Regions from separate parts of the Ureibacillus sp. MALMAid1270 genome, predicted to be linked through region 3. Evidence: riboswitches for the same ligand, from Rfam matches in the RefSeq annotation. Region 3 holds a riboswitch; each other region holds the start of a gene.
The links. Region 3 has a riboswitch for thiamine pyrophosphate ahead of ACOQFO_RS06540 (ABC transporter substrate-binding protein). Riboswitches for the same ligand answer to the same signal wherever they lie in the genome.
Positions count from the first base shown of each region.

Region 1: linked by a shared signal. The riboswitch ahead of thiM (hydroxyethylthiazole kinase) and the one ahead of ACOQFO_RS06540 (ABC transporter substrate-binding protein) in region 3 are both predicted to bind thiamine pyrophosphate.
Region 2: linked by a shared signal. The riboswitch ahead of thiT (energy-coupled thiamine transporter ThiT) and the one ahead of ACOQFO_RS06540 (ABC transporter substrate-binding protein) in region 3 are both predicted to bind thiamine pyrophosphate.

Region 1 is NZ_JBMIRP010000030.1:81,422-89,580, reverse strand. It holds gene ACOQFO_RS03590 (MFS transporter) at 1-423, shown strand, start outside; gene ACOQFO_RS03585 (MFS transporter) at 411-857, shown strand; gene ACOQFO_RS03580 (DUF523 domain-containing protein) at 1,009-1,476, shown strand; gene ACOQFO_RS03575 (3-oxoacyl-ACP reductase) at 1,625-2,386, opposite strand; gene thiE (thiamine phosphate synthase) at 2,389-3,012, opposite strand; gene thiD (bifunctional hydroxymethylpyrimidine kinase/phosphomethylpyrimidine kinase) at 3,002-3,817, opposite strand; gene thiM (hydroxyethylthiazole kinase) at 3,814-4,557, opposite strand; TPP riboswitch at 4,711-4,809, opposite strand; TPP riboswitch at 4,868-4,965, opposite strand; gene pdxT (pyridoxal 5'-phosphate synthase glutaminase subunit PdxT) at 5,040-5,645, opposite strand; gene pdxS (pyridoxal 5'-phosphate synthase lyase subunit PdxS) at 5,647-6,531, opposite strand; gene ACOQFO_RS03545 (aspartyl-phosphate phosphatase Spo0E family protein) at 6,694-6,882, opposite strand; gene ACOQFO_RS03540 (hypothetical protein) at 7,234-7,584, opposite strand; gene ACOQFO_RS03535 (LytTR family transcriptional regulator DNA-binding domain-containing protein) at 7,934-8,159, opposite strand, start outside.
Region 2 is NZ_JBMIRP010000090.1:40,969-49,127, reverse strand. It holds gene ACOQFO_RS11960 (DUF4097 family beta strand repeat-containing protein) at 1-589, shown strand, start outside; gene ACOQFO_RS11955 (NAD-dependent epimerase/dehydratase family protein) at 614-1,498, shown strand; TPP riboswitch at 1,604-1,711, shown strand; gene thiT (energy-coupled thiamine transporter ThiT) at 1,832-2,392, shown strand; gene ACOQFO_RS11945 (hypothetical protein) at 2,747-3,754, shown strand; gene tig (trigger factor) at 3,859-5,151, shown strand; gene clpX (ATP-dependent protease ATP-binding subunit ClpX) at 5,351-6,616, shown strand; gene lon (endopeptidase La) at 6,866-8,159, shown strand, end outside.
Region 3 is NZ_JBMIRP010000051.1:44,964-53,122, reverse strand. It holds gene ACOQFO_RS06565 (sensor domain-containing protein) at 1-1,549, shown strand, start outside; gene ACOQFO_RS06560 (TatD family hydrolase) at 1,616-2,386, opposite strand; gene ACOQFO_RS06555 (ABC transporter ATP-binding protein) at 2,383-3,120, opposite strand; gene ACOQFO_RS06550 (ABC transporter permease) at 3,122-3,880, opposite strand; gene ACOQFO_RS06545 (thiamine-binding protein) at 3,882-4,172, opposite strand; gene ACOQFO_RS06540 (ABC transporter substrate-binding protein) at 4,186-5,187, opposite strand; TPP riboswitch at 5,297-5,406, opposite strand; gene ACOQFO_RS06535 (copper resistance CopC family protein) at 5,586-6,074, shown strand; gene ACOQFO_RS06530 (zinc ribbon domain-containing protein) at 6,490-6,696, shown strand; gene ACOQFO_RS06525 (YnfA family protein) at 6,842-7,165, shown strand; gene ACOQFO_RS06520 (DUF423 domain-containing protein) at 7,230-7,604, shown strand; gene ACOQFO_RS06515 (small acid-soluble spore protein H) at 7,693-7,872, opposite strand; gene ACOQFO_RS06510 (YqjF family protein) at 8,039-8,159, shown strand, end outside.

The DNA of each region.
Region 1 (8,159 bases), on a different contig from region 3:
ATCATTGATGTAAGTAATGAGAGTGATAGAAAAGTAATTTATACTTATTTTATGTGGAGTTCAAGCGTAGCTTTTGCTATGGGAAGTCTTTTAGGGGGATTCCTTTTTGAAGATTATTCTGTTTGGTTATTTCTCACTGTAGGTATTACTTCATTTATATCTTCTATTTGTACATATCTTTTTATTAAAGAAATTTACACCCCTGAAACAAGCATTTCCATTGAAAATAATAACAATGGTCAGGGAAGTAAATTTAACTTATTTGGTATCTTTGCTTCCTGGACATTTGTTTTTCTTTGTATTGGTGAACTATTATTAAATATTCTAAAAGAACAATTTCCAAATTATTTAAGCATTCGAATCGTATCCAAATATCTAGTTGATGATATTAATATATCTGGTTATGAAATATTGGTTATCTAAACCTAGAAGACACAATTATAGTTACGATTGCAGCTGGTCTTATCCTTAAAATGACAAAGAGAATGTCAGACAAAACTAGTTTAATCCTGGGATTATTATTTTTCTCATTAGGCTATATTTTATTAAGTTATTTTATTCATCCCATTCTATTAATACTAGGAATGTTTTTAATAGCAATAGGGGGCTTGATCTATTTGCCAACTCTACAAACTATAACAGCAAATTCAATTCCTGAAAATTCAAGGGGAACACATTTATCAATTTTAGGGTTAATAGGGGCTTTTGGGGGAATGTTGTCAAGTTTATTTATATGGGGGATGCAATATATCTCAGAATTAGGAATAACTTTGATATTCATTACGTTAGGTATATTAATTATTGCAAATTATTTAAAGGTTTATAAACATGCACATCTCAAAAATACAGCTAAATGAACATTCCCGTAATCTATGATATGGATTTTGGTAGAGGATGGGACAAGCCCCTATATCTAGTTTAATATATATTTATTACCTAATTAGTTACTTCGATGTTTCGGGATAGTGTTAAAATTCAAATGAGTAGTAATGTTGTTGAGGTGAGAAAATGATATTAGTCAGTTCTTGTTTAGCGGGATTCAAAGTTAGATATAACGGTTCAGATAGTTTAGATGATAGAATACAAAAATTATTAATAGAAGAAAAAGCTTATACTGTTTGCCCTGAACTACTTGGAGGTTTTTCGACACCAAGAGAGCCTGCTGAGATCGTTGGAGGGGATGGGGAGGATGTATTAAATGGTAAAGCAATAGTTGTTGAAAAGTCTGGTAGAGATGTTACTGACTTATATGTAAAAGGAGCATACCTTACATTAAAGAAGGTTCAAGAATTGGGCGCAACAGCTATTATTCTTAAAGAATACAGTCCATCTTGCGGTAGTTCTATGATTTATAATGGAGAGTTTAAAGGAAATAAAATTCCTGGTGTTGGTGTTACAACAGCTTTACTTAGAAGAAATGGTTTAAAAGTAATTTCCGAAGAAAATCTCACGGATTTTTTAGATGAAATACAATAAGTATTCAGTAAATATATTTGAATCTAAACTAGCAGTAACAGAAAAGACATCCACTGTAAAAGTAGATGTCTTCCTATTTATATAGAGCTTTTCTTATTCAAGGAAGTGCCAGATTGTTGAATGCATTTACAACGTTAAACATACATTCCTAATCCATGACTAGACCACCATCAACGACTAAATTTTGCCCAGTGATGGCACGTCCACAAGGAGAGGCAAAGAATAAAGCCACTTCTGCTAGCTCTTTTGGTGTTGTCACTCTTTGTAATGGTGTTGTTGCTTCAATTATTTGAAATACTTCTTCTGTCGTAGCTTTACTCGCATCCGTTTGTTTTAAAAGTCCACCAGACATCATATTGACTGTAATGCCATACGCACCTAACTCTTTAGCCATGTTACGTGTAAATCCGAGCAACGCTGCTTTAGCTGTTGTATATTCATGATAAGCTACTACTGGATTTTGAAATAAGTTTGTTCCAATATTGATAATACGACCAAATCCTATTTCCTTCATATCCTGAATACATGCTTGAATACTGTTCAATGCACCCTTAATCGTTCCTTCCAATTGCTTATTGTAATCGGTCCATTGAAGCTCAAACACATTTTTTTGCGTAAGTGGATTAAATTCAAAATCAATCAACGCATTATTGACAATGGTTGTAATCGGCGTTTGAAAATGTTGTTTTGCCGTTTCGACCATTCGTTGCACTTCTTGTTCATTGCGTATATCTGCTTGTAAAGCGATCACTTGGGAACCTAAACTTTGTGCTAAACGGTGCGCTTTTTCCTCACTTTTATAATAATTCAGTACGACATTTGCCCCTTCTTTGACAAATGCTCTAACTAGTTCTTCTCCAAGTCCTCTACTAGCACCCGTAACTAAAACAGTTTGTTCATGTAGTTCCATCATCATTTCCCCTTACTTAATTTTTGTATAGTTGTTTGTATATCTGAACTTTCACAAATGACTGAAATAACAGCAACACCATCCGCTCCACTTAAACGAACGTCTAATGCATTAAATTCATTAATGCCACCAATCCCAACAATCGGAAAGTCAGGATACTTCATTCTCGCCACACGTAAAAAATCAAGTCCTGCAGGTGGTTTCGCATCATGCTTTGATTTCGTTGGATAAATTGGTCCAATACCTACATAATTGGCTCCGCTCCGAATAGCTTGATCTAATTCCTGTTCATTGTGTACAGAAACACCTACAATTTTATCGGTAGCGAGTGTTTTAAATTCTGTGATTGGCACATCATCTTGCCCGACATGAATCCCATCCGCTCCGATTTTTATTGCCAATTCGACGTCATCATTCACAATGAACGGTACATTATACGCATTGCAAAGTTTTTGACAGGCCAAGGCAAATTCTTCATAAGCTGCACCAGTTAAACAACCTGCTCCTTTTTCACGGAATTGGAAACAAGAAATACCTGCTTGCAATGCCTTTTCAAGTGTTTCAAGAGGCTTCTTGCTATTTTGTGTTCCCATAATAAAATAAACATCCAACAGATTACGATTCATGAATCAGTACCTCGCATTTTCCTTCTTCAAGCTTGTACGCAAAATGGTTGGTAGGACCATGACCATGACCAATCGATAAAGGGGTGGAAATGGCCAAATGTATAAATTTCTTCGCCTCAATCATGGCTTCTTTCATTGATAAACCTTTCGCTAACTTTGCAGTAAGTGCTGCTGAGAATGTACAGCCAGAGCCATGAGTATCTTTTGTTTGTACACGTGGTGTTGTCATCGTAAAATGCCCACCGTTCCAATACACCGAATCTGTCGCTAATGCTCCGTCTAGATGCCCACCTTTTAAGACAACACATTGTACACCTAATGCTAATAAATCATTTGCGGCCTGATCAATATCTTGCTTCGTTTGAATCGTCCGTCCTGTTAATACTTCTGCTTCAGGAATATTGGGGGTACAAACTGTTGCAATTGGCAATAGCTGTTCCTTCATTGCCCGAACAGCTTGCTGTTCTAGTAAGCTAGCGCCGCCTTTTGCAATCATGACAGGGTCCACTATTAACGGAATTTGCTGCTCTTTTAGCAATGCCACTACGCCTTCAATAATTGATGCATCAAATAACATACCAGTTTTAATTGCTTTTACATCAAAATCTTCGAGTACAGCCTTTAGTTGTGCTTGTACAAACGATGCAGTTATTGGAAAAATTCCATGTACACCTGTTGTATTTTGTGCAGTTAAAGCCGTAATGACCGATGTGCCAAATACCCCTAATTCCTGGAATGTTTTCAAATCTGCTTGAATACCAGCTCCACCACCACTGTCAGAACCTGCTATTGTACATGCAATCATTTTGTTCCCTCCGCGAATCTTTCTAAATGATTGAGTAAATTTTCATGCAATGTTCCAATCGGACCATACGCCAATTCACTTACTTGTTTATATTCACGTAGTAAATTTGCTAAATCTGCGAACAGCTCATTACTACTTGCAAGCATGGCTGCACATATCGCACTCAATAAACAGCCACTACCTGTCACTTTCGTGATCTTTTCATGACCGCCCGCGATCAGTTCTACTGAACCACCGTCTGTTAAAACATCTGTTTCTCCTGTGACAATGACCAAGCAATTATATTTACCTGCAATTGTTTTGGCAGTTTGTACAACATCGAGTTCACCTGAGCCACTATCCACACCTTTTGACTGCCAATTGACGCCGGCAATGGCTGCAAGTTCTCCTATATTACAGCGAATTAAGCTCACTTTTAACTGTTCTAATAACGCAAGCGTTGTACGAGTACGAAATTCAGTCGCCCCTGCACCAACTGGATCTAAAACAATCGGCACATGATGCTCATTTGCACTTTGGCCAGCTGCTAGCATGGAAGCGATTGTTCGTTCATTGAGTGTGCCAATATTGAGTAACAATGAATCAGCAATACTTGCCATTTCTTTAACTTCCTCAATGGCATCAGCCATTACAGGGGAAGCACCTATTGCGAGTAAGCCATTTGCCATCATATTCGAAACGACATAGTTTGTAATGCAATGTACGAGTGGCTTTTTTTCATTAATTTTTCGTAAGCTCAATGATATACACCTCCTGTATCCAACTTGACTTTTCGTAACGATCCGTCTGTTTTCTCACTTTTTCACAAAATTCCATACGTCTTCCTCCCTACTTGATGGACGTAAGTGCAAAAAAGCGTCTCTAAAAAATATAGAGACGCCAAAAAAGTGTATACTACACCTATAATTGCTCCCTACGTCAGTGTTAACTGTCAGGTTCAAAGGGTCAGGTTTTAACCTTCTCAACACGAATGTGTCCCCCCGCAATTAAAGTATTTGCATAAGAAAAGCTCCACGTAAGTTACGCGGAGCCATAGTAAGTACAGAAAAATAAATATCGTACTTTGCTCCCTACGTCCGTATTAACGGTCAGGTTCAAAGGGTCAGGTTTTACCTTCTCAACACAAATGTGTCCCCCTGCAAATGCATTTAATTAGCTTGATTCTATCAAAGTGGGAAGATTTTAACAAGTTTCATAGTAAACTCAAATTTAACTATATGTACTAAATGCTATTCGTTTTTGCTTTTGAGGTCTTTGTAAATTCATTTACCATGTCAATAAAATACTGAAGCACTCTTACATCTTCAGTTAACTCGGGATGAAAAGAGCAACCTAAAAATTGACCATCTTTTGCAAGAACAATACGATCTTCATATGTAGCTAGTATTTCTACATGATCACCGATGGACACAATATGAGGTGCCCGAATAAAAACTGCTGGAATATCGTCACCAATTGAAGGAATGGATAACTCCACTTCAAAACTATCTACTTGTCTACCAAAAGAATTTCTTTCTACCTCTACATCCATTAAGCCGAGATGAGGAGTTTCGTAACCCGTAATCTTTTTTGCCAACAATATAAGTCCAGCGCATGTCCCAAACATCGGAATTCCTTGCTGTGCCAATGCCTGTATTGGCTCTAATAAGTCATAGCGATCTAATAGTTTACGCATTGTTGTACTTTCACCGCCAGGCAAAATAAGACCGTCAAGACCATTCAAATCTTCAACTGTCTTTACAGCAACAGCTTTACAACCAAGAGATTCAATTTGGTGTATATGTTCTCTTATTGCACCTTGCAATGCAAGAACCCCTATTTTTGTCATACTACCAGCCACGCTCCTGCATACGTTCATTTGCATCTAGAGTAGCAATGTCAATACCCTTCATCGGAGTTCCAAGTTCCTTCGAAATTTCTGCAATAAGTTTATAGTCTTTGTAATGTGTTGTTGCTTCAACAATTGCGCGGGCAAATTTCTCAGGATTTTCTGATTTAAATATTCCAGAACCAACAAACACACCATCTGCTCCTAGTTCCATCATTAACGCTGCATCTGCAGGTGTTGCAACTCCACCAGCAGCAAAGTTCACAACTGGTAAACGACCTAGACGTTTAATTTCCAATAGCAATTCAAATGGTGCACCTAAAGTTTTTGCTTCTGTCATTAATTCATCCGTACTCATACCAACCACACGACGTACTTGTGCGTTTACTTTACGAATATGACGAACTGCTTCTACAATGTTACCTGTACCAGGTTCACCTTTTGTACGAAGCATAGAAGCTCCTTCACCAATACGACGTGCAGCTTCTCCTAAGTCACGGCAACCACAAACAAATGGCACTGTATAATCACTCTTAAGTAGATGGAATTCTTCATCAGCTGGTGTTAAAACTTCACTTTCATCGATATAGTCAACACCCATTGACTCTAATACACGTGCTTCAACAATATGACCAATACGCGCTTTTGCCATAACTGGTATCGTGACAGCATTCATAACTTCTTCCACAATTCGAGGATCAGCCATACGAGCAACACCGCCAGCTTTTCGAATATCTGATGGCACCCGTTCTAGTGCCATTACCGCTACTGCTCCTGCTGCCTCAGCTATTTTTGCTTGTTCAGCGTTAATAACATCCATAATAACGCCGCCTTTTTGCATTTCTGCCATTCCACGTTTAACTCTATCAGTTCCAACTTGTACCATAAAAATTACCTCCATTCCTGTAATGATTATTAGTATAATAAAGTTTGGCAACATAAAAAGAGTCAATTTTCTAATAATTAATAAGGTCAGTTGGAGGAGACACTATAAAAATTCTAATATTTTGAACTACAAAAAGTGTAGTTATTATGATGTAATCTACATTCACTCCATTAAAATAGCCATTTCCTTTTGTATTTTTTGATATTCATTCATTAAAAGATCTAACTCCTGGCTTAATTTAATCGTATCGGGATGAGCTAGCCCCTTTAATTGTCCTGTATGAATCATTTGGTATCTTATTTCTTCAATTTTTAATTGCACCTCATCATGAGGCAACATTATTGTATTCATAATTTAACTCCTACTAATATTCGATATAGTTTCTACAATGAAATTTTTAATATGACAATAATTTACAAACGAAGATCACTCAAAAGAGCAACGAGTAAATTTGATACAGAGAGTGGCGGTAAGTACAAATACAAATTTTTGCAATAGTTTACTTTGTTTTCTGGCGCGTTAGGGGATTATCTAAAGGAGTAGAAGGTAGTAATAGCGAACTTGCAATTAGGAATGACTTTTTCAGATAGGGGCTGCTGAAGCTCATTTTTTGGACAGCCATTTTTAAACTATAATGAAATAAATGCATTATAAGTTCTTCCTTTCCGGTATTTTACTGAAAAGGAAGAACGATTTGATTGTTTAATCTATTTTATTGGATGGGGCAATGAATAATTTTGCATCTGAATCTAGTAAATTATATATTTGGGGATTGGAAAGCAAATCATTATGTAATAAAGCATAGCGTTTAAGAGATGCTAATTTTCCTTTGCGTGCAAGATTATTAATATATCCAATAATATGCTGTGTTTTTCTAGAATAAATAGCATCATCTTTAATACTATCATTAAACTGAATAACCATATTTAAAAGCGTCATGGCTTCCATACTTAATTGTTTACAAATTTCAGGAGTAGTAAATTGATTCATATTTAGTTCAATAATTCTTCTCGCTTGTACAAAGTCTCCATTTTTGATATTTGTTTCTAGCATGTGTAAAACTCTATTTATCTTCATTGTTTTTCCATGTTAAATCCTTTTCATAATTTTAGACTTGTTAAAAAAAGTGGGAGATTAGTGGTATGCCATTTAGTTAGTCCTATGCTCTATGGACTAAAAGATGAAGTGTTACTCCAGTGCAACTTTCTAATAACAAGATGTATCATAATGGTTATTTGGTTGGTTGTCTAATTGCTTTCAAACATAAAAATTGGTATTTTAATCACATCAATCAATATTTTGAATCGAAAAATAAATAATTTGAAACAAAAATTTAATAATTTTTTTATAGTAAATTATTATTAGAAATATAAAAAACTCAGACGCTTATGCTGAGTTTTATTTAGTAGGATTTATACTTTTTTAATTCTAGTAACATATTCCCGGATATTTTTACTGTTTTCTCGTAATCTCTGAAATGTCCAATATATTTTTGACCTATCTGTTCAATAATCTCTAAATAATCAACATTTACTAAGTATGATTTGTGACATCTACAAAAGTTCTTATCTAGTTGTTGACTTAGGTCAAAAAGGGATTCATAGGTTTCATATTGCTTATTAATAGTA
Region 2 (8,159 bases), on a different contig from region 3:
AATTATTCAACTCCCTCAAAAGTTATATGAGCAGATCTTGGTGAAAAGTGGTAATGGGAAAATTCAAATGGCTGAGCAACAAGCTAAAGGTATCCGCTTAGAAACAGATAATGGAAAAATTATAATGAAATTTTTATTATCAAGCTCAATGAAAGCTGAAACAGATAATGGTCGGATTGAAATCGAAAAATGTAATTTTACAAATGCTGTATTCTCAACGGATAATGGGCGAATTGTAACGAAATCATCAAGATCTGAAAAATTTGAGTTCTCAACTGATAATGGAAGAATAGAATTAGATGAGGTGTTTGGAGAAATCCAAGCTACTACAGATAACGGCCGAATCCAAGCTTACATTCCTACAATCACGAAACCAATCGTGTTTAAATCAGATAATGGAAGCATTACATTAAAATCCGATGAAAAAATTAATAATGCTTCTATATCTGTAAAGTCTGACTTTGGAAGAATTTCTGTTTACGGAGAAAAAGGAAAATGCTTCGTATTTGGCGAAGGTAATATCCCTATACAGTTAAAAACAGATAATGGACGAATAACTGTAACTACTGAAAGTTTACAAGAAGTATAACTTCATTCATCAAGGGGGATTAATTTGAAGATTTTAGTATTAGGTGGAACAAGATTTTTTGGGAAGAAATTAGTAAATCTTCTAATACAAGAAGGACACGACGTTACGATTGCTACTCGTGGTAATGTACAACATGATTTTGGTGAAAAAGTGAAACAAGTAAAATTAGATCGCAAAAATGCAGATTCATTGAAACAAGCAGTAAGGGAAGAAAATTGGGATATAGTTTACGATAATATTTGCTTTTCTTCGAATGAAGCCCAGGTAGCTTGTGATATTTTTGAAGGGAAGATTAAAAAATATGTCTTTACTTCAACTCTTTCAACATTAGATCGAGAATTAGGTGCAAATCTTTCTGAAGAGGAATTTAATCCATTTGAATATGAAATTCAATATGGTAATGTTGAGGATTTCTCTTATGGTGAAGGGAAGCGTCAAGCAGAAGCAGTGTTCTTCCAAAAGGCGAAGTTCCCTGTTGTGGCTGTTAGATTCCCAATCGTACTAGGTGAAGACGATTACACAAAAAGATTACATTTCCATGTAGAGCGAGTTGCCAATGAAAAGGCAATTGGCTTCGTTAATATGGATGCGCGGATGTCTTATATACTATCAGACGATGCGGCAGGATTCTTGAAATTTGCTGGTATCTCAAATATCAAGGGTCCATACAATGCAACATCAACAGGAGCTTATTCTATGAATGAACTAATTAATCTAATAGAAGAGGCTACAGGTAAAAAAGCAAAAATTACACTTATAGGCGATGATGAAAGTCGTTCGCCATTTGGTGTGCCAAAAGATTGGTTCATGAATCCACAAAAAGGTATCGAAGCAGGTTTTCAATTCCTTCAACTAGACGATTGGTTACCTAATTTGATTAAGAAACTAGCAAGTGAAGTGTATGCTTAAACGAAATCAACTTATTTATCGCATAAAGCATTGGGGAAATTTGTAGAATAGTTGAAAATATGAAATATTCTGCTAGAATTAAAGTGTTCAAACAATTATTGATGTATAACCCACAGGGGGAGCTGAATAAGTCAGCTGAGATTGTGCACGTATTGCACTAACCCTTCGAACCTGTAAGTTAGTACTTGCGTAGGGATGTGGATAGAAACCGACTCCAAAATGGTGTCAGGCTCTGTCCTGATGCCATTTTTTTGCTTAAATGGAGATGAAAAAAATCGATTTCTATTCCCTTCTCACTAGTTCTACATCGGAATAAAAGAGAGGAGAGTTGTTATGAACAAATTAAGATTACTTATGCTTGTGGAGATTGCTATTTTTGTAGCAGTCGGTCTAGTTTTAGACAAAATTTCTTTTTCACTTTGGGCTCAAGGTGGATCTATTAGTTTTGTCATGTTGCCAATTTTAATTATGGCAGTTCGTTGGGGTTTAGTAGCGGGACTTACAACAGGGTTATTGATAGGAGTATTACAAATCGCATTAGGTGCTTATGTCATGCATTGGGCACAAGCATTACTTGACTATGTAATAGCATTCACAGTCGTTGGGTTAGCAGGACTTTTCAGACAACAAATCCTAATTGCTGCACAAACCTTAAATAAGAAAAAGCTTAGTATTTATATTGTCTTAGGGATTGTTTTAGGCGGCCTTTTACGTTTCGCTGCACATTCACTTGCAGGCGCTGTATTCTTTTGGGAATACGCAGGAGATCAAAATGTATGGATCTACACATTAAGCTATAATGGTTCATACATGATTCCAGCTATTATTTTAACAGCTATTGTGGGTGTTTTCATTTTTACTAATGCACCAAGATTATTAAAATCGGCTTCTTAAATAATAACTAAAAGAGCAATCTTCCAAGAGATTGCTCTTTTTAATATTGGAAAAGGTTATCCTGTTTATTTTATAGAAAAAGTTTTAGTACAGTTTAGCAGTGGGAAAATGTAAGATGTTTTTTTAGGAAAATAAATTCAAACGACAAATCACGATTGTATCCAACACTAACAACACCAAAAAAACATATTAAAAGATTAAATTTTTACATCACTGGTAACATTGATTAATAACATTAAATGATATCTAAAAATAGTGATTAATAAAATCTTGTTGTAGGGAAATGTCAATAAAGGTAAAATGACATTGTTAATGGTTATATTTTCTTAAATTTACAGCACGGGGTGACACGCATTGAAAAAGAAAAATATGAAGAAAAAAATACAAATGTATAAAAATGTGGTCGTTTTCCCTGGAACGGTTGAAAGATTGATCTCAGAAGCGCATCAATATGTGGAGAATTATCAGTTTGACCTTGCAAACAAACACTTTTCAGAAGCGTTACAATATACAGAAGGTGATGAGCTAACATTAAGCGTGTTCGCTTATTCATTATATGAATCTAAGGCCTATGAAAAAGCCAAGGAAATTTGTGAAAAGCTTTTAAGTTTAGGCCCAACAATGTATTTAGAAGTAATGGAATTATATTTAACTATTTGCATGCAATTGAAACAATATAAGCAAGTGGAACAAATTATTAGCTCCTTACTGGAAGAAGGGGCAATCCCGGAAAGTCAAATCGATAAATTTGAAAGATTAAAAAACTTAAATGCAAATATTGCCGAATCTAAGGTTGAGTTTGATGAAGTCACTTATTCCAATAAAGATGTTCTTGATTTTGAAAAATATGAGGTGAATAACTTTCTGTCATTGCCATCTCATCAACAATTACTACTAATCCAAGAACTGACTGACTCGAATATAAGACCGATCGTGCAACAATTAAAAATTATCATTGAAGATAAAAATACCCATCCTTTTGTTAAAAGTCTAATTTTAATATTATTAGTGGAACAAGAAGTGGATATAGAACTATCAATCAATAAATTTAATAGACAAATGGATGTAAATCCAGCTAAGTTATTATTACCAACAAAACTACCTCAATATCAGAAGGTTCTGTCTATTGTAAGAGAACGACTAGATCAAGAACCATCTAAATTAGAGATGGTGGAGTACTTAATATCGAAGCATGTAATCGGTACTTTTCCATTTGAATGGATTGACTATGACCCAGAAGATGTAGCTTATGCCTATATCGATTTTGTTAGTTTAATGTTTGGTCAGATACAAGAAATGGATGATGAACTGATTGACTTTTTGCAAAAGTTAGAAAAAATAACAGATCTATTAGAAGTATGAAAAAAGTTGAAACTATGACCAACTATGATATACTAAAATGGTTGTCAAATCGTATAAAACGAAATGTTTGTCAAACTGTAAACTAAATTTGGAGGTATTTATATATGTCAGCAAAATGGGAAAAACAAGAAGGTAATTCTGGCCTATTAACAATTGAAGTGCCAGTTGAAGAAGTAAATAAAGCAATTGATAAAGCGTTTGCTAAAGTAGTAAAAGAAATTAACGTTCCTGGTTTCCGTAAAGGGAAAATGCCACGTCAATTATTTGAAAAACGTTTTGGCGTAGAAGCATTATACCAAGATGCTCTTGAAATCTTAGTTCCAGATGCTTACTCTAATGCGATCGATGAAACTGGAATTGTACCAGTAGATTATCCACAAATCGATGGAACAGAAAACTTTGCAAAAGACCAAGCATTTACTTTCACAGCTACAGTTACTGTAAAACCTGAACCTAAATTAGGTGAATATAAAGGATTAGAAGTAACTAAATTAAGCACAGAAGTAACTGATGAAGAAATTGAAGAACAAATTCAAGCTCAAGTTGCTCGTAAAGCTGAATTAGAAATTAAAGAAGACGAACCAATCGTAAATGGTGATACAGCTGTTATCGATTTCGAAGGTTTTGTTGGTGGAGAAGCTTTTGAAGGTGGAAAAGGTGAAGACTATCCACTTGAAATCGGTTCTGGATCTTTCATCCCTGGTTTTGAAGAACAATTAGTAGGTGTTAAAGCAGGCGAATCTAAAGATGTAGTTGTAACATTCCCTGAAGAATACCACGCTGCAGAACTTGCTGGTAAAGAAGCTACTTTCAAAGTAACTGTAAAAGAAGTTAAAACAAAAGTTTTACCAGAACTTAACGATGAATTAGCTAAAGAAATCGATCCAGAAGTTGAATCGTTAGATGCTTTACGTGCAAAACTAAAAGAGCAAGCTATTGAGCAAAAAAATGCTGAAGCTGAAGCAACATTACGTGATGAACTAGTTGAGAAAGCAGCTGAAAATGCTGAAGTGGAGATTCCAGAATCGATGACTCATAACGAAATTCACCGTATGATCGATGAATTTGGTCAACGTTTACAAATGCAAGGAATGACTTTAGATCTTTACTACCAATTCTCTGGTCAAGACGAACATGCTTTACATGAACAAATGCGTCCAGACGCTGAAAAACGCGTACGCATTTCATTAACATTAGAAGCAATTGCTAAAGCAGAAGGTATTGAAGTTACTCAAGAAGATATCGATGCAGAACTTGAAAAAATGGGTGCACAATTCGGTATGTCTAAAGAACAAATTTTAACTGCTTTAGGTGGATCTTCTGAAATTTTAGAGAACGATATTCGTGCTCAAAAAACAGTTGAATTTTTAGTTGAAAACGCAAAAATTACTGAATAATACTTAAATATTTGGTAAAATTCAATATATAGTAAAACAAGGTACGGATACTCCCGTGCCTTGTTTTATCACATATAAAAGTTTCAAAAGATACATAAAATATGCTTGTGGAATTATCTACTGGCAATAAAAAAAGACAACTTATTTGATAAAGAGAAGAGAATCTTGTAAGATAGTTGCTTGAATAGGGGTGAAGTTAATGTTTAAATTTAATGACGAGAAGGGCAATTTAAAGTGCTCGTTCTGTGGGAAAACGCAAGAACAAGTTCGAAGACTAGTTGCAGGTCCTGGTGTTTACATTTGTGATGAGTGTGTTGAACTTTGCTCTGAAATTGTTGTTGAAGAGCTAGGCGTTGAAGAGGAAATCGAATTTCAAGATATTCCAAAACCAAAAGAAATATTATCGATTTTAGATGAATATGTTATTGGACAAGAGCGTGCGAAGAAAGCCCTTGCAGTTGCTGTGTACAATCACTATAAACGTATTAATTCAAACAGTAAAATAGACGATGTAGAATTATCAAAATCAAATATTGTACTAATTGGACCTACAGGTAGTGGTAAAACATTACTTGCCCAAACTTTAGCGCGTATTTTAAACGTTCCATTTGCTATTGCAGATGCTACATCATTAACTGAAGCGGGATATGTTGGAGAAGATGTTGAAAATATTTTACTTAAACTAATTCAAGCTGCAGATTATGATATTGAACGTGCTGAAAAGGGAATCATTTATATTGACGAAATCGATAAAGTTGCACGTAAATCAGAAAATCCATCAATTACACGTGACGTTTCTGGTGAAGGTGTGCAACAAGCATTGTTAAAAATTCTAGAAGGTACAGTTGCAAGCGTTCCTCCTCAAGGTGGTCGTAAACATCCACATCAAGAATTTTTACAAATAGATACGACAAACATCTTATTTATCGTTGGTGGAGCATTCGATGGAATCGAGCAAATTATTAAACGCCGTCAAGGTGAGAAAGTAATTGGTTTCGGCTCAACTAATGCGAAAAAAGATGAAAGTGGATCAGTATTAGCTCATTTAATCCCTGAAGATTTACTAAAATTTGGTTTAATTCCAGAGTTTATTGGTCGTTTACCAGTGTTGGCTTCTCTTGAACAATTAGATGAGGAAGCACTTGTACGTATTTTAACGGAACCAAAAAATGCATTAGTAAAACAATATCAAAAAATGCTTGAACTAGATAAAGTTGAGCTTGAATTTGATGAGGAAGCTTTAAATGCAATTGCAAAAGAAGCAATCGAGCGAAAAACGGGTGCACGTGGATTAAGATCCATTATTGAGTCAACTATGCTTGATATGATGTTTGAACTACCATCACGTGATGATATTGTTAAATGTGTCATTACGAAAGAAACAATTTTAGAAAATAAACCACCTAAATTGTTTTTAAAAGATGGCTCTGAACTAAAAAGCCTAAACGAAAAAACTTCAGCATAAAGAACAACTAAGACTAACTACGTCAATGTTAAGTAATATAGGAGCTGACTTCGCAATATACGTTTTTACGTGTAATGGTCGTAAGTCAGCTTTTTCTTACACGATAAATAGATATACATAAAATGTTAAAGCTTTTTTGTACATGTACTCTCTAAAAATTGTTAACACTATGCCTAGAGAAATGTTAGTTTTTTATCACATACTAGGTAAGCGTATGTTATAGATAAAAAAATGGAGGTGAATAATCGCATGAGCAAAACAAATTTAAAAAAACCATTATTGCCTTTGCGTGGATTATTAGTTTACCCTTCAATGGTTTTACATATTGATGTAGGTAGAGCACGATCAGTTGCTGCATTAGAACATGCGATGCTGGATGATAATCAAATATTTTTAGCAACTCAAAAAGATTTACGAGTTGAAAGTCCGGAACAAGAAGACTTATATACAATTGGTACCCTTGTTAATGTTAAACAAATGTTAAAGTTGCCAAATGGAACATTACGAATTTTAGTTGAAGGTATTAGCCGAGGCGAAATCAAAGAATACTCAGAAGAAAAAAAATTTACTACTGTTACTGTTGAATTATATGAAGATCCGGTTGATAAAGATGCAGAAACAGAAGCATTGATGCGTACATTATTGAACTACTTTGAAAAGTATGCTAAATCTTCTAATAAAATTACTACGGAAACAATCGATTCAGTAGTAGATATTAATGAACCAGGTCGTCTTGCAGATGTGATTGCGTCACATCTTCCTTTGAAAATTGCAGAAAAACAAGAAATCTTAAGTATTTTTAATATTAAAAAGCGATTAGATAACCTCATTATTCGACTGCATGATGAGCAAGAAGTACTCAATTTAGAGAAGAAAATTAACTCTAAAGTAAAGCAAGCAATGGAACGTACTCAAAAAGAGTATTATCTAAGAGAACAAATGAAAGCAATTCAATCTGAACTAGGTGACCGTGAAGGAAAAACTGGTGAAATCGCTGAATTGCGTAAAAAAATCGAAAGCTCTGGAATGCCGGAATCTACACAAAAAGTGGCATATAAAGAGTTAGATCGTTACGAAAAATTACCAGCTGCGAGTGCAGAAAGTGGCGTAATCCGTAACTATATTGAATGGCTTGTTTCGATACCTTGGACAATTGCTACTACAGACCGATTAGATATTAAACATGCTGAAGAAATATTAAATCGTGATCATGACGGACTAGAAAAGGTTAAGGAACGTATTTTAGAATATTTATCAGTCCGTCAGTTAACCCAATCCGTTCGAGGACCAATTCTTTGTTTAGTTGGACCTCCTGGTGTAGGGAAAACGTCATTAGCAAAATCTGTAGCTGAAAGTCTTGATCGTAAATTTGTTCGTATTTCATTAGGTGGTGTACGCGATGAATCAGAAATTCGTGGTCACCGTCGTACCTATGTTGGGGCTATGCCTGGTCGCATTATTCAAGGTATGAAAAAGGCAGGAACTATTAACCCTGTATTTTTACTTGATGAAATAGATAAAATGTCGAACGATTTTAGAGGAG
Region 3 (8,159 bases):
ATTAAAGACTAGAAACTTTTTTGACTTAATTCACCATGAGGATCTTGAAGGTGTAAAACACGATGCACAAACTTACTGTAGAAAACGTAAAGAACCACTATTGATGGAATTTCGCATTCTAAATAATTTAGGGGAATACGTCGATGTTGAAGCAACAATTCGGGCTGTTAGTACACCTACTTATTCTGAAAATGATTTATTGTTAGTTGTGATGAGAGATATTCGTGGTCGTAAAGAGGTAGAGAAGAAAATATACCATATGGCGTACCATGACTCTTTAACGAATTTTCCAAACCGACGCTCTTTTTTGAGTCAGCTTCGTGAAGAAATGTCTTATAGAATAAAGAATAAGGCAAAATTAGCCATTCTATTTATAGATTTAGATAACTTTAAAAATATCAATGATCAATGGGGCCATGATACGGGAGATCTTGTCTTACAAGAAACAGCTAAATTAATTAAATCAACAATTCATCCAAAAGATGTTGCAGCTAGACTAGGTGGCGACGAATTTATGGTGATGTTAAAAGATGTTAAGGGTGAAGATGATGCCATTACTATTGTGAAAAGGCTTCTGGAAAAGTTTAATACTCCAATTAACTTAAATGGTATTGAACATACAATTACATGTAGTGTTGGAGTATCTATTTATCCAGATCACGGAACAAATCCAGATGAGTTAATTAAAAATGCAGATGATGCACTTTACACTGTGAAGGGGAAAGGGAAAAATGGTTTCAGAGTGTTTAATGAAGCTATTGAGCACCAATCCTTTGAACGTAGAATACTTGAAAATGCTTTGAGAAATGGTATTAAAGAAAAACAATTTTACTTAGAATATCAACCAAAACTGAACATTTCTACAAATGAGCTTATAGGAATGGAAGCATTGGTTAGATGGAAACATCCTGATTTAGGAGTAATCCCACCGATGAAATTCATCTCCCTGGCTGAATCAACAGGGCTAATTATGCCATTAGGTGAATGGATATTAAGAGAAAGCTGTAAACAAACGAAAGAATGGCAAGATACTGGATTAGGGAATCTTTCTGTTTCTGTTAACATATCCGTTCGCCAATTAGAAGACCCCTACTTTTTAGATAAAGTCCAACAAATATTAAAGGATACAGGATTGGATCCAAAATGGCTAGAGTTTGAAGTGACAGAAAGCATTTTTGCCGATCTAAAAAATACGGTAGACATCTTACAAGAAATCCGAAAGCTTGGTATTCAGATTTCTGTTGATGATTTTGGTACAGGATATAGTTCATTGAGCTATATTAAACATCTCCCGATTGACACATTAAAAGTCGATCAATCCTTTGTAAAAGACATTCATGTCAATCAAGAAAGCCAAGCGATTGTCCTAGCTGTATTAAATTTAGCGAAATCTATTGGACTCAATGTCATTGCAGAGGGAATTGAATTAAAAGAACATGTTGATCAGTTATGTGAAGACGGCTTAATATTTGGACAAGGTTATTATTATAGTAAACCTTTAAATAAGGAAGCGTTTGAGGAATTTGTTAACAATAGTGCAACAGTTTAGTTTGCGAAATATGAAAAGCATGAGTTCAAATTATGGACTCATGCTTTCTTTGTTAGGTGGTGGTAATTAAATCTCGTAAAACTTTTTAGTATTTTCATAGAGAACACGTTCTGTTTCTACAACATCTAACCCTTTTAGCTCGGCAATTTTTTCGATTGAGTAGTGAATCATTTTCGGGTCAGTCATTTGACCTGAAAATGGTCCTTCAAATGGCCAAGGACCGTCAGTTTCAACCATCATTAACTCAATCGGATACTCTTGAACAAGCTTTTGAATTTCATCCTCGTATAATACATCCGGTGTAATGGAGATGAAATAACCATTTTGAATCATACGCCTTACAACATCTTCATCACCTTTAAACCAGTGAAAATGCGCTTTTCTTACACTATGTTTTTCAAGTAAATTACACGCTAATGCAGCGTCTTCATATACCGCATGAAGTACAATGGGCTTATCCCACTTTGATGAAAATTCTATAAATCTTTCAAGTAATTCCATGTAAGGTGCATAATCAAAAGGGATCTCGCTTTCTATCTTTTTATAGTAAGGTAGACCGACTTCACCGACAGCTACCATCTCATCGACATGCTGTTCCATCCACGAAAAAAGTTGATTTAAAGTATCCTGCGAAGAGATTTCTTGCTCTGGATGAAAACCGAAAGCTGGCTTCACACGTGAATCACCTAACGACAATTGATAATTCCTCAAGCAAGATTCCATATCAAAAGAAACTGCAATTAAAGCCTGTACATCATTTTTCTCTAATGAAGACAAAATCATGTTTTGTTCTTTTTCTTCATAATGATCCAAATGAATATGTGCATCGATAATCATTCAATTTCCTCCTTAATGTATTGGAAGATTTCTTGCTTTAGTGTGAAAAATTCATTTGTTTCAAGTAATCTTTCGTCCCGAGGTCGTGAGAAGGGGACTTTGATCTCAGCTTTAATCTGCGCAGGTCTTTTCGATAAAATATAAATACGGTCTGATAGAAATAGAGCTTCCTCAATACTATGGGTAATGAATAATACCGATTTTCGATTTTCTTCCCAAACTGAAAGAAGCCATTTTTGCATTTTCAATCTTGTAAATTCATCTAAAGCTGAAAAGGGCTCATCTAAACAAAGTAGGTTTTGTTTACTTAATAAAGCGCGGATAAAAGATACTCGTTGCTTCATCCCACCGGATAATTCAATTGGATAGGAATTTTCAAACTCTGCGAGTCCAACCTTACGAAGCCACTGTTTTGCACTTTCATAGTCCGGTTTTCCTTGTAACTCAGAGGCGAGCACCATATTTTCTAAAACCGTACGCCAAGGAAATAGGGAAGGTTGCTGTGGCATGTAACTGATAAAACCTTTCTTTCCATTAATCAGTTCATCATTCAAAAGAATTTCACCTTGATCGGGAAATTGATTTCCACCTATTAATTGGAAAAGAGTACTTTTTCCGCTTCCGGATGGGCCGAGGATCGCAACGAATTCTCCTTCTGCAACATGTAAATGAATATCTTTTAAGACGTGAAGGTCCCCGAATGTTTTATTCAATTGTTTAATCTTTAATAACAAATTAAGAACCTTCCTTTCTTCCCTTTACAACAAGTTTTTCGATTGAGCGAATCACTCCAAACAAAATGACACTCAAGAACATAATGAAGAAAATCGCTAAGAAAACTCGGTCAATTCTAAATGATGATTGGGCAAGGGTCATATATACACCAATACCTGTTTTTGCGCCAAGCCACTCTGAAATTACAGCCCCCATGACACTGTAAGTTGCAGCTATTTTCAGCCCTGAAAAGATCGAAGGAAGTGAGTGTGGAAACTCAAGCTTCCAAAAGATTTGATTTCGCGTTGCACCAACCATTTGCATGTAATGCTTTAATTCTGGTGCTGTTTGTCTAAATCCGTCCATACTAGATACTACGATTGGGAAGAAACATACAAGGCTAATAACTATTAGCTTTGGCAACATTCCAAACCCGAACCAAATAATTAGTAGGGGAGCAAGGACAATCGTCGGTATATTTTGTGACAGTATTAAAAGTGGGTATAACAATTCGTTTACTTTAGGTAAACGATAAAGAATAATAGCAATCAAAAGACCAACGCTACAACCAATTAATAAACCGAGCAATGTTAAATATATCGTTGAAAAAATATGACCATAGAAAGTGTTAAATCCAACAATCGCTTCATGAATAATATCGGATGGTGCTGGTAATAACCATTTTGGTGTTTCAGTTACCCGAACTAGTACTTCCCAAAGGATGAATAAAAAAAGGAGGAAGAGAAAAGACCTTCCTCCACGGATCCATAATTTTTTCATATTAACGATATTTCTCCGTTAATTGGTCCATAGAAACACCATTTGGGTTGTAAGATATTTTGATTTGGGAGAGCACACCTGGACAACCTAGTTCAATCATTTTATGATTCATTTTCTCAACGATAGAAAGTAATTCAGAAAGTTCACCTTCCATTGTAGTTTCAAGTGGATTCACTTGATATTTTACACCTGAAGCATCGATTACTGAGATTGCCTCATCAACGTATGGAATTACACTTTCGCCATTATTTGTTTTCGGAATGATTTGTATACTTAATAATGCGTTTGCCATAAATACCATCTCCTTATTCCGGTAAGAACTCGTTTGTAAATGCTTTTTCTGGATCAAATTCGTCTTCTAATACACCGTGTTCTGTCATCCAATCAGCGTAGTTTTTCCATACTTCTAGTTTTTGTTCACCCCAACGTGGAGCGTCGTCCTGGTATTTAGAGCTTAGCCATTTTTGACTTTCTAAAACTAGTTCTGAATCTAGTTCTGGTACTGCTACTGATAAGATGTTTGCAGCTTCTTCAGGGTTTTCTATTGCGAATTGGTATCCTTGTGCTGCAGCAGTTACAAATGCTTTTACAGTATCCGGATTGTTAGAAATCATATCTTCATTTGTTGCAAGAACCGGTGTGTAGTAATCTAGTTTTTCAGTATAATCCGTTAAGTAAATCATATTAATCTTTTCGCCGCGTAATTCAGCTTCAATACCTGTCCAAGCATAATAAATCCACGCAAAATCTATTCCTTGATTTTTCATAGTGAAGAAGTCTGCATTACCTGCGTTAACAATATCTAATTTATTGATATCTGCTTGATCTACTGTCATAAGAGTTTGCAATACGGCTTGCTCAATAGGGGAGCCCCAGCCACCATATGTTTTCCCCTCAAAATCTTTAGGAGAAGTAATATTTAAATCTGCAGGTGAGGCGAACCCAGATGTATTGTGTTGAATGATAGCAGCGAGCGATACAATCGGTACACCTTGAGTACGTGCTAAGGTAATTCCTTCTTGATAACTAACACCAAAGTCTGCGTTGCCAGATGCAACAAGTTGGTCAGCACCTGCATCTCCAGGCATGATAATTTCAACATCTAACCCTTGTTCTTCAAAAAATCCTTTTTCTTTTGCTACATATAATCCTGTGTGGTTTGTATTCGGAGTCCAATCTAAGACTACTGATACTTTTTTCAATTCTTTGTTTGTATCATTTGCTGAAGTGTCTGAATCATTTGACTTTGATTGGCAGCCTACAAGTGCGAAAACAGTCAGCATCAACAACGATAATAATTTTTTCATGTTAAATCCTCCATCCATATGAATTGTCAATCCATATTCTTCGAAGAAATAAAAAACGCCTAGGAATATTCCCAGACGTCATAAAAACATATTCATTCAAATGATAAAAAAATTTGAAGTCAATGTTCCCTACGCTGGTATTAACCAAATCAGGTTCAAAGGGTTAGTGTCTAAAGGACACAATCTCAGCTGGCAACACCAGCTCCCCTACATTCTTCTCGATATGAACTTGCACTATTCATTTTAGCAATAATTGGTGCTGATTTACAATAGCCTAACATTAATTCTTTTTTTGAACTATATGACAATAAAATGTAACCGACATCATTCGATTAAATAAGTCTAATTTTGGGACTACAACAATATAATACTACCAATCAATATTGAAGGAGTATGATATGAAAAAAATCATTTTTGGTACGTTGATTCTTTTATTTACATTTGCACAGGCAACATTTGCACATACCTATTTAAAAGCATCAAATCCAACTGATGGACAAATTATTGATAGTTCTTTAAGTGAAATTACTTTGCAATTTGAAACAGCTATTAACGAAAATAGTTTAGTCACATTAACAAACGAGGAGGGTAAGGAAATCCCTGTCTCAAACTCTGTAGATAATGATAAATTAAAAGCAAAATTCACATCTCCATTAGAAGATGGTACATACACAGTTACTTATAATATTATTGGAGAAGATGGACATCCAATGAGTGGTAGTTATTTATTTATGGTTAGTAGCGAGGAATCTGCAGAAGGGGACACACAAGCGGAAAGTGGGGAAGGATCCCCATTTAACTGGGTTATGTTAATCGTTGGTGTGGTAGTCATTATTATCATATTATCGTTATTTACAAAACCAAATAAAAGAAGACGTAGATATTAACCAATAGGGATAGAAGACGCGAAAATGAAAAAGCATGGATATATTTCATCCTTGCTTTTTCTTATTCTTATTACGGTTATTGATTGTTTGGAAAATTAGAGTAATAGCAATAATTAAACAAATGAAAGATAAAATTCCATTTAATATAACTTCAAACATAGACCCTGTGAAAAAATTTGAAATCGTCCCACTAGCAAATAAAAGAGATAGAATAATCCAAAATGGCAACTTGTACCGTTGATATAGAATCCCCATTCGTTACACCACACTAATCGAAAGTTTATTAATTAAAGAAAAATTACATACTAAATATTTTATTTGGTTTATTGCTGTATGTAAATTATCGATTGAATACTCTGAAATTTGAAACTTACCTTGCCTTTATTCGTAAAAATATTAAGGGGAGGGATTATAGATGGATAATAAAGGTTGTATAAAATGTGGAAGCACAAATGCTGAGAAGAAAGAGGTAGCGATGACAGGGACGGGTTTATCTAGAATGTTTGATATTCAGCATAATCAATTCATCGTTGTATATTGTAAAAACTGTGGTTATTCAGAATTCTATAATAAAAATTCGTCAACTGGAATGAATATTTTGGATTTATTTTTCGGGGGTTAAACATTCAATTATGGAACTAGTAAAAAACGCTATTCATATTGAATGGCGTTTTTCTGCATTAAAAACTGATGTTTAAATTTCACCTTTTCAATAATAAATGGAATAATGAAGAAAGTTGAAAGCGAAGTAAGAGGTGAAAGTATTAGTGAAAGCAATTGTTCTTTTTGTATTAGCGGGTATTGCTGAAATCGGTGGGGGCTATTTAATTTGGCAATGGTTACGAGAAGATAAATCCGCGTTATTAGGTTTACTCGGAGGAATAGCTTTAGTATTATATGGTATTATCGCCACATGGCAAGTGTTTCCTTCATTTGGACGAGTGTACGCTGCTTACGGAGGAGTCTTTATTGTACTATCCGTACTTTGGGGATGGGGGATCGATAAGAAGACACCTGATATCTACGATTGGATAGGGGCCACTATTTGTCTAGTTGGTGTTTCGGTAATGTTGTTAGCGCCTAGATCATAACAATAGAAACTGTTTTCGACTTGCAAGAAAATGAATTCATACATAGTTGGAGGAGTATTACATTATGAACATAAGTTTATTTTTAGGAGCTGCTTTAGCATTTTTAGGAGTCATGCTTGGTGCTTTTGGTGCACATGCGTTAAAGAATAAATTCCCAGAACCAAAACATGAGCAATATTGGAATACAGCTGTCCAATACCATATGTATCATGCATTAGGTTTATTAGTAATTGGAATTTTGTCTATGGATTCATTAATAGGTGACTCTACTTTACTATCGTGGGCTAGTTATTTAATGTTTGCGGGTGTCATCTTCTTTAGTGGAAGTTTATACATTTTAGCGATAACTGGTGTGAAAAGACTAGGGGCTATTACTCCAATTGGAGGATTATTATTTCTAGTGGCTTGGGCTTTAGTAGCCGTACAGGTATTAAGTTAACTTTTGGTTAGGTTTTCATAAATATAACTAATAAAAAGTGAGAGCGATTACAAATGTAGTCGTTCTCACTTTATTTTTTACGAAAAGTTTAATTTTCCTTCAAACTTGATAAAGGTACCTCTTGTTCTTTTTGTGGGTCATCTAAAGGATAAATTCTTGCTGTTTCTTTTTGTTCATCCACATGTTGGATAAAAATACGCTCTCCATTATAAAAAACTTTTGCTAAATGGCCAGATTCAGCTATTTCTTGGGCTCTCTGAATATTCAACTCCAAATCCTCCTCTGTTCAGTAAAATAAATACCACTCAATTTCATTATTAGCATATTAACATTCAAAATATTCTACCAAATTGTAATCTGTATACTGTCTAAATTTGGGCTATGTAGCTAAAAATGAGGGTAAATAAATCCTTCATATACTAGGGGTGAGGAACTTGAAAGAGAAATGGAGTCTAAATTCTTATGAACATAAGCGCTTAAACCATCCTCTATACGTACCATGGATCATGAAACAGACGTGGTTAGATACATTATTTATACATTATCCGGTGAAGA